Regions from separate parts of the Shewanella sp. N2AIL genome, predicted to be linked through region 2. Evidence: predicted binding sites of a transcription regulator. Region 2 holds the regulator's gene; each other region holds the start of a gene.
The links. The regulator ArgR, encoded in region 2, controls arginine synthesis, uptake and breakdown. The targets are predictions, from matches to a motif close to ANTGAATANNTATTCANT.

Region 1: a site for ArgR is predicted at 2,010-2,027, ahead of argC (N-acetyl-gamma-glutamyl-phosphate reductase). Genes of this name have one in related genera too.
Region 3: a site for ArgR is predicted at 2,002-2,019, ahead of MO387_RS02255 (YjiH family protein). Genes of this name have one in related genera too.

What each region holds. Positions count from the first base shown of each region.
Region 1 covers NZ_JALBYT010000017.1:92,754-95,954, forward strand. Annotated here, with positions in the region: gene argB (acetylglutamate kinase) at 1-763, opposite strand, end outside; gene argC (N-acetyl-gamma-glutamyl-phosphate reductase) at 795-1,775, opposite strand; gene ppc (phosphoenolpyruvate carboxylase) at 2,400-3,201, shown strand, end outside.
Region 2 covers NZ_JALBYT010000031.1:11,384-14,584, forward strand. Annotated here, with positions in the region: gene mdh (malate dehydrogenase) at 1-909, opposite strand, end outside; gene argR (transcriptional regulator ArgR) at 1,204-1,674, shown strand; gene MO387_RS16460 (NAD(P)-dependent oxidoreductase) at 1,815-2,447, opposite strand; gene MO387_RS16465 (LysR family transcriptional regulator) at 2,554-3,201, shown strand, end outside.
Region 3 covers NZ_JALBYT010000002.1:124,159-127,359, reverse strand. Annotated here, with positions in the region: gene MO387_RS02265 (U32 family peptidase) at 1-672, shown strand, start outside; gene MO387_RS02260 (hypothetical protein) at 669-1,406, opposite strand; gene MO387_RS02255 (YjiH family protein) at 2,101-3,201, shown strand, end outside.

The DNA of each region.
Region 1 (3,201 bases), on a different contig from region 2:
CTACGGCTTCACCTTTTGCTAATGCGATTAATTGGCTTGCATCACGCCACGAGGCAACTTGTACCGCCTGCCCCATCCACTGCGCGACTTCGAGCGCAGCTTCAACTTTGACCTTCATTCCCTTTTCGATCACACCTTGTTTTACAAGGTCTGCAATCTGCTTGCCATTTAAACTGTGGATGAGTTGGCCTTTACCATCGAGCACACCAGACACATCCGACAGCAGCACTAACTTGCCGCCCACTAATTTGGCTAAGGCCGTCGCCGCTTGGTCAGCATTGACGTTAAGCATTTGGCCATCGTCCATCATGGCGATGGAGCTACAAATCGGCATCCAACCTTGGGCGAGGATAAACTTAAGATAAGTGCCATCGTTTGGCGTGACTTCGCCCACTAAGCCTAAACGTTCATCTTTAATCTTTGCCGATACAGTATTGCCATCGGCGAGGCTCATGCCCACACTCACAATCCCAGCCTTAGTCGCTGCACCTTGCAGAATTTTGTTCGAAGTGCCCGCAAGTGCGCCGGCAATAATCGGCATTTGCTCAGGCGGAGTCACACGTAAACCTTCTAACTTGACGGTTTCCATGCCGTTAGCCGCTAACTGTTCATCCACCAAACAGCCGCCGCCATGCACCATCAACACTTGCTGACCATTGGCTAACATAGCCGCAGCCGTATCCATTAACCGCGCCATCCCCATTTCACACTGCAGCAGTGCGCCACCAACTTTAAGAACTAATACTGAGTTGTTTGTAGACATCTTGACGACTCTCTTAAATAAGGATGAACAATTAAAGGTTAAAATGAATCTTTATGCATTGCAGCGCTTGGCTGGCAGCACCTTTCATCAAATTATCGATTGCACTGGCTACCACTAAGTAACCGCTATTCTCATCAAACTTCCAACCTAAGTGGCAGTTAGGTGTCAGCACCACATCGTCCACTTTAGGGAACTGATTATGCTTCACTGTGACCAATGGCGCCTGGTCATATACGCTATAGGCCGCTGCCACATCGGCAGTCGTAGTGCCTGGTTTTAGCTGCACGGTAATAGTCGCTAAAATGCCACGCTTAAAGTTGCCAAGATGCGGGGTAAATATCACTTCTTGACCAAGCTGAGTGGCGATTTCGGGTTGATGTCTGTGGCCTAATACGCCGTAAGGTGTCAGGCTCACTTCACAAAAACTGGTGTGTAACTGCGCCTTACGGCCCGCACCCGTTACGCCGCTCACAGCATTGATCACCGGATAAGCCGATGTCAGTAAACTCGCCAGCGGTTTTAACGCTGTCAACGATGCGGTCGGGTAACAACCTGGCACGGCAATCATCTTAGTCGCCGCGATTTCTTTAGCATTCCATTCGGCAAGGCCATATACGGCTTTGGCTAAAACTTCAGGATATTCATGCTCAAAGCCATACCACTTAGGATATTGCGCCACATCGCTGAAACGATAAGCACCACTTAAATCGAATACCGCTAACCCTTGGCTATAAAACCAAGCGGCTAAATGTAAGCTCACTGAATGCTCAGTCGCTAATACCACGGCATCGGCTTCGGCAACGATTTTTGCCTTAGCGTCATCGGACAATGGCGACAGCGTTAATGCGATATGGCTATAGCTAGGGTACAAATCCGCTAAAGGCTTACCTTTATCTAAACTGTTTTCAGAAACATACAAACCCTGAATCGTCAGATCTGCTTCTGCATGGATTAAAGCGGTCAGTTGTGCGCCTGTGTAACCACTGGCACCAATAATGGCGATATTTTTCATGTGTTGTTGTCTTATTAACCGAATCAAAGAAACTTAAAGAATAGATGAATAGCGTACACGCAACTGCGCGTATCTATGATGACAAGATTATCGTCGCAGGAAATCGTAATTGGTTGTTATTTTATTCACTGTCAGGTTAATGCTCTGAATCATGATATTTACTCTACAGGTCACAGGGGGTGACTCATCTCAACTGCAGGCTAGACTACCACAAAGATCTACTTATGCAATATATGTGAATATATATTTTTAATTTATTTTTATATTTCTTACTGAAATGCAGATCTCGCCCGCCTATCAACCGTTCAACTAACTCGTTAATAACTCAGTTATCTAGGGTTAATTTGCGCCAAAATCAGTCCTTTTTATTAACAGCCAAGATACATGCCTGCAAAGCCGAAAATGATGCACTTCATATTCACTTACGCTAATCATCACAAAATATTGCGTAGCTTCGCATTTATATTGAATATTCCTCAACGATCATTGCGATTAGTTGCATATTAGATAAGCCAGTCGTATAAGTTATAAGTTCTTCTGTTGACCATTGCCCCAAGTGATAGGTATTGTGCTAACGGGCTAAATGCAATGCGGAATTTTCATGTTTTTCTATTCGGAGTAACTATGGTTGTAACCAAGGCAGACAATATGACCGATATGTATGCGTCATTAAGATCGAACGTGAGTATGTTAGGACAAATCCTCGGTGACACTATGCGCACCCACCTCGGGGACTCTTTTCTCGAGAAGGTTGAACAGATCCGTAAACTTGCTAAAGATTCACGCCGGGGCGATCAAGCCGCTAGAGAGCAAATGCTCGAGTTACTCACCGCCCTGCCAGACGAAGAATTAGTTCCGTTTGCAAAGGCATTTAACCAGTTCCTCAACTTAGCTAATTTATCTGAACAATTTCATACCATTAGCCGCAACTGCGACGAACTCGTCTGCGTACCAGATCCCGTGGAACAGCTGCTAGGCCGCATGTTAAATGGCCGTGTAGACCAAACGAAAATGCTCGACTGCCTTAAGACACTGGATATCGATCTAGTGCTGACAGCGCATCCCACAGAAATTTCCCGTCGCACTCTGATCCAAAAATACGCCGCCATTGTCGACTGCTTAACTGAGCAAGAAAACGACCAATTATCAGATAGAGAGCGTCAGCAAATCAGTCTGCGCCTGCGCCAATTGATCGCGCAAATCTGGCACACCAATGAGATCCGCCGTGAGCGCCCAACACCTGTTGATGAAGCCCGCTGGGGATTATCGACCATTGAAGAGTCACTCTGGCATGCGGTGCCAGACTTCTTAAGACAGCTTAACGACCAAGTGCAGCAACGCACGGGTCAACAATTACCGATTGATATCGCGCCAGTGCGTTTTTCAAGCTGGATGGGCGGCGATCGCGACGGCAACCCCTTTGTTA
Region 2 (3,201 bases):
GATATCGCCTTTCAGCGTATCTAACATAGAATCACGAGCGTTAGCTTCGAATGCACTCACTTCACCGTAAGGCAGTACTTTTTCAATACCGTTTTTGCCTAACAGCACAGGTTGTGCGAAGAACTCTGCGTGCTCGCTGCCGCCGTCAACATAGGCGCATTCAACGATGTTAGCTTCGCCTTGCAGACCACGAACCAAAGACAGACCGAAACGGCAAGCCGCTTGACCCATAGACAGAGTCGCGCTTCCGCCACCGGCTTTAGCTTCAACCACTTCTGTACCCGCGTTTTGGATGCGAGTAGTCAGACTTGCCACTTCTTCGTCAGTGAAAGTCACGCCTTCAACTTGAGACAGTAATGGCAGAATGGTCACGCCGCTGTGGCCGCCGATCACATTGACTTTAACGTCAGCAACGTTCAGGCCTTTTAATTCGGCGATGAAGGTTTCAGAACGGATCACGTCTAATGTCGTGATACCGAACAGACGGTTCTTATCGTAAACACCCGCTTTTTTCATCACTTCTGCAGCGATAGCGACAGTCGTGTTGACTGGGTTAGTGATAATGCCAACCAAAGCCGTAGGGCAAGTTGCCGCTACTTTTTCGATCAGGTTGCGAACGATACCGGCATTGATATTGAACAGATCTGAACGATCCATACCAGGCTTACGCGCAACACCAGCAGAAATTAGAACAACGTCAGCACCCACGAGGGCAGGCGTTGGATCTTCACCAGCAAAACCTTTGATTTCAACAGCAGTTGGGATGTGGCTCAAGTCAACCGCAACACCCGGAGTAACCGGTGCGATATCATATAGAGACAAATGTGAACCCGCAGGCAGTTGAGTTTTTAACAGTAGGGCAAGAGCCTGGCCGATACCACCAGCAGCACCAAGTACAGCAACTTTCATAGTTATCTCCGTTATTTCTCGGATATGTGTGACATGGATCTAATTTACGTTGGCGTCACATTACTGGAATGTCACAACAATTTCAATTATCCCTTAGTCGTGGGACAAAAGAATTCCGGAATAACTTAGAAGCAATGTAGAACAATTACTCAAATTGGTATTTTTAAGCCCCCAGCAAACGCTTAACCACAGGGGGTTAGTGAATTTTTATTCAACCAATCTGGTTATTTGTTGACAATTTTTCTAAAAATATTCAAAATGGGCCTGTTTTTTTGAATAACGAATAATAATATTATGCAAACGACCAAGAATCAGGATGACCTTGTTAGAATTTTTAAGTCGATTTTAAAAGAAGAGCGCTTTGGCTCTCAAAGTGAAATCGTCACCGCCTTGCAAGCTGAAGGCTTTGGTAATATTAACCAATCAAAAGTATCACGCATGCTCAGCAAGTTCGGCGCAGTGCGGACTCGCAACGCTAAGCAAGAGATGGTGTATTGCTTGCCGGCCGAATTAGGCGTACCAACCGCGGGGAGCCCGCTGAAGAATTTGGTACTCGATGTCGATCATAACCAAGCGATGATCGTCGTGCGAACTAGTCCTGGTGCCGCGCAGCTGATTGCCCGTTTATTGGATTCTATCGGTAAACCAGAAGGCATTTTGGGCACAATTGCTGGTGATGACACTATCTTTATTTGTCCATCGAGCATCCAAGATATCGCCGATACCTTAGAAACCATCAAATCTTTATTCAATTACGCAGAATAAAAAAACAGGTCAGCTTGCTGACCTGTTCTATTTCATCCGTACGCATTTCTGTCCAATCTTGCGCTGATTATTTGGCCATTGTCCCGATTACGTTACACATTTAAGCCAATCTCTCGCTCACCGATGTTTATACGCTAAGGTCAGTAAGCCACACTGATGCGCTGATTTGCGTGAGTGCCCTGTTCGGCTTCGTCTAACATGGCTTTAGCGTAATCTGCAACAGAAATGCGGCTGCGACCATTAGCATCGGTAAAGAAGCTGTCGCCACCAAGGCGATATGGGCCTTCACTCTCGCCAGGATAAATCTCAGCGGCGGGGCTCACAAAGGTCCAATTAATTGCAGTTTGCGCCGCACGGAATACCTGCAAAGCTTCACCCTGAGCTAACGCCTCATCTTTATATGCTGCGGGGAAATCTGGGCTAGAAACCAGAGTCACACCCGGTGCCACTTCTAAGCTCCCTGCGCCACCAACCCACAATAAACGTGGCACCTTAGCGTTAGGCAGCACATCCAGTAAATGCTGAACCGTACTCGCCACTAGGCCATGATTTTGTTGTGCGCGGCCACCAACAGAGGCAATGACAACATCTACGCCAGCAAAGGGTTGCGCAACTAATGGCAGCTCTAAATCCACAGCATGCACAGCCACATCAGTAGCGGATAACTTGCTCGGATCACGCACTAACGCAGTTACTTGGTGCCCACGGCTCAATGCTTCTTTTAAAATTGCACCACCAATCCAACCTGTTGCACCTAAAATTGCGATTTTCATTTCGTTAACTCTCTCTGATGATTTACATTGAAGCCAGTTTACTTGCAGTGTTTCCCGTGATAAACATCAATAAATGAGCATGATTGTTTCAGTTTGAGGTACTAATATGGATAAAATTGCCGCAATACGCAGTTTCGTCGAAGTGGCAAACTGTGGCAGCTTTACCAAAGCTGCCGAGCATTTAGACCTCAGCCGCCTACAGGTGTCCCGCCATATTCAAGAAGTGGAGCAGTGGTTGAGTTTACGCTTACTACACCGTACCACCCGCAGCGTCAGCCTGACTTTGCAAGGCGAAGAAGCGCTGCAATTTTGCCAGCGGATCTTAAGTGAAGTCGCCGCCATGGAAAGCCGCGCCCACAGCCATAACAGTGAACTGGTGGGCAGTATTCGTATCGCCACACCGATTGGCCTTGGACAGAACAGCCTGTTTGATGTTGTTGATCGCTTTATTAAAATTCACCCTAAGGTCAGTATTCAGCTGGTGATGTCGGACAGTTTTGCGCAATTGGTGGATGAGCGAGTCGATGTGGCATTGCGCTATACCGAGCAGCCGGATGATAATTTGATTGCGCGGCGTTTAATGACTATAGATGCCGTGATCTGTGCTGCGCCAAGCTACCTTGATAGCAACACACCACTTGTCGAGCCGATAGATCTGCTGGCTCACAACTGCCTGATACACTCGGCGCAACAAAATTGGCCTTTCCTGAAAGAGCTGCAAGCCGAGCACGTAAAAGTTACAGGGAATCTTAGG
Region 3 (3,201 bases), on a different contig from region 2:
CCATCGGAATACACTGAGCTAAAACGCCAAGTCGATAACGGCGAATTTATGGTCGAAGCGAACGATATGGCGGCGGTCTATCTCGCCAACGAGCACAAGCTGCCCTTCGTCTGCGGCGCGAGTATCAATAACTACAATCGCGCCAGTTTAGACATTTTGCAGCGATTTGGGATGCATAGGTTTGTGATGCCAGTGGAACTTTCAAAGGCTTGGCTTAGCCAAGTGATCCAACAAAAGCCGTCATTTGAAGTGGAAGTGCTCGGCCACGGCTATTTACCCCTCGCCCATTCGGCGCGATGCTTTACCGCTAGGCACAAACAGCTCACCAAAGATCATTGTGAAACAGTGTGCAGTGAATACAGCAAAGGGCTACTCGCGCAAACCCAAGAGCAGCAGCCTTTGCTCAGGCTCAATGGGATCCAAACTCAATCCGCTAGCTGTTTAGATTTACGCAGTGAAATAACGACAATGGCAAAGATGGGGGTGGATGTGTTTCGGGTATCACCCAGTAGTTTTGACTGCATCACCATAGCCAATACCTTGGTCGATGCAATTAACACGCCTGAAAATGCTCAACATTTTGCGATTAGCAGCGACGCGAACCTAGAGACAACCCAGTGTAACGGCTATTGGTTTGGAGAAGCAGGCCTTGCTGTGCATGCGACTCCCTAGCCTAACTCTTGATCTGTGCATGAGTCTTGGCTGGTTCGATCTTGGTTGGAGTGTAACTGACTGAAAAGCAGCACAGTGGTCCAGCACAATAGACTCCCCAGCCCTATCCATTCCAGTAGGGCTGGCCACCACAAACTAGGACGCGGCAGCTGCAATACCATCTCCTGATAAAACGGCCTATCGCCTTCGGTCAAACCTAAATCCAATTGCGGCGCATACAGAAACGTCATCATGCTGCACAACACAATGAGGGCTAATAACCCTGTCCAACGGCCAAAATAAGACTTGCCGAGACAGACCCAGGCTAAGTAGAAAATTGCACTTAAGCTTCCCAGATAGAAAAACCATTTCACCCCTAAAACGTGCAAGTGATACACGTTCACGGGAAATAATCCCACGCTCGCTAAGGCTAAAAAAGTGCACGCCAAACTAATAAAGAAAGGATATCCCCAAAAAGACATCACCTGCTGTAGCGAAGACAAACAATAAAACACAAGACTTAAGCTGCCAAAAAACAATCCCCCGTTAAGGATCACAGCAAAAGACGAGTGACCATAAGTCCCCAACTCGCTAAGGGTATGATTTAAAAAGTTAAAGCGATGGGACTCGACATCATCGAATCCTAAAACAGTCATCACAATACCGATTAGAAGCCCAAAGATCCCCAGAAAACCAAACTTAATGGCCAGGGTCGAGCCGCCTTTAATCTTAACCTTCTCTACTTTTGCAGTCATGAATACTTGAGTTGGATAGGAATGATACTAACTTACATGGAAATGAGAAGATTTAAAGCGGCGGGTATCCGCTTTATGAATAATATTTTTACTTTCATCGTTATTAGCGACTTTTTAGTCAGCCTCCAAAACATCAAGATGCTGAGGAAGATCACTCATCTCACTGAGCAGATTTAACTGCCTGTCGCATAAAAATGTACCGAGCAGCAAAATACACTGAACATAAGCGTGGCATTCTTAAACAGTGCTTACCCACGCTATATAGAAAGTGTTATCACGACAGTCCGCTTAAATCGCACAAAAAACCAACCAAGAGGGCTGTAATGCCAAAGTTGCTGATGTTTTTTCGTGCAAAAATAACATCTCAATCGTTTTAACTACATCATCATACAAGCGATTAACCCCTCAGAAACAACAATCCATAACACCATGTTTATAATAATTTTTTATGTGAAACCATCCAGAAGTATCGACCTAATATCACCGACAACTTAAGTAAAATAACTATGCTGTTTTGCTGCTTATATCAAACTAACTAGCGAATCGTTTTACATAGACAAGCTAAGCGAGTAATCTTCCCCATTCTCGTTTTTGAGTTGAATTTAAATGCACCTTAATTGGCGTCAACAGCGCGTTATGTGCGGCTATTAATTCAAATTTACCATGTACGACTCGTACTTTAAGGTGTACAAAATTGACTACTGAAAATAAAAATCGAAACATTAAGACGATACTCACCTTTATCGTCCCTTCGCTGATCGGTCTGTTGTTATTTATGACCCCTATCAGCTACAACGATGCGATCACTATTCCAATCGCGATTATCTCTAAAGCACTGCAAGGCGCATTGAGCGGCGTGTTAACCCTCATAGTGACCATGATTATCGTGACTACGGCGCTGGCCTCTTCGCTGTCAAAAGCATTTAAGCCTAAGTTTGTGGCCCAGAATCACTTCCTTAATGCCTTATTAAATGTCAGTCCTTTATGGTTGATCACGCGGATCATAGGTGCGGTGTTTGTCGTGCTGACCTATTTAGGCTTAGGCCCAGAGGCCATTAACTCCTCAAGCACAGGTGCATTAGTCTTAAACGACTTACTGCCCGTGTTGTTCTCGGTGTTTATCTTTGCGGGTATGTTGTTGCCGCTGCTGCTGAACTTCGGTCTACTCGAACTGTTTGGCACACTGCTAACCAAAATCATGCGCCCCGTGTTCAATCTACCGGGTCGCAGTGCAATTGATTGTATGGCCTCATGGTTAGGTGATGGCAGTGTGGGGATTTTGCTGACCAGCAAACAATACGAAGCACGTTTTTATACCCAAAGAGAAGCGGCCGTTATCGGCACCACGTTCTCGGCAGTATCGATTACCTTCAGCCTAGTGGTGATCTCACAGGTTAAATTAGAGCACATGTTTGTGCCCTTCTACTTAACAGTATGTCTCGCCGGTTTTGCGGCGGCTGTGATTGTGCCTAAGTTGCCACCGCTATCGTGGAAGAAAGACAACTACATAGACGATACCCCACGCATGCCAGATGATGAGCTGATCCCTGCGGGTCACAACGCTTTCTCTTGGGGTTTTGATAAAGCCTTAGAAAAAGCCGCCAGTGCCGGTGGCATCAAAGCCGTTTTGAATGAAGGCGTTAAAAACGTTGTCGATATGGTGTTTGGCATTATTCCTGTGGTAATGGCCATTGGTACGCTAGCGCTGATTATTGCCGAGCACACGCCTATCTTTAACTATCTGGGTATGCCATTTATTCCATTACTCGAATTACTGCATATTCCAGAAGCCACT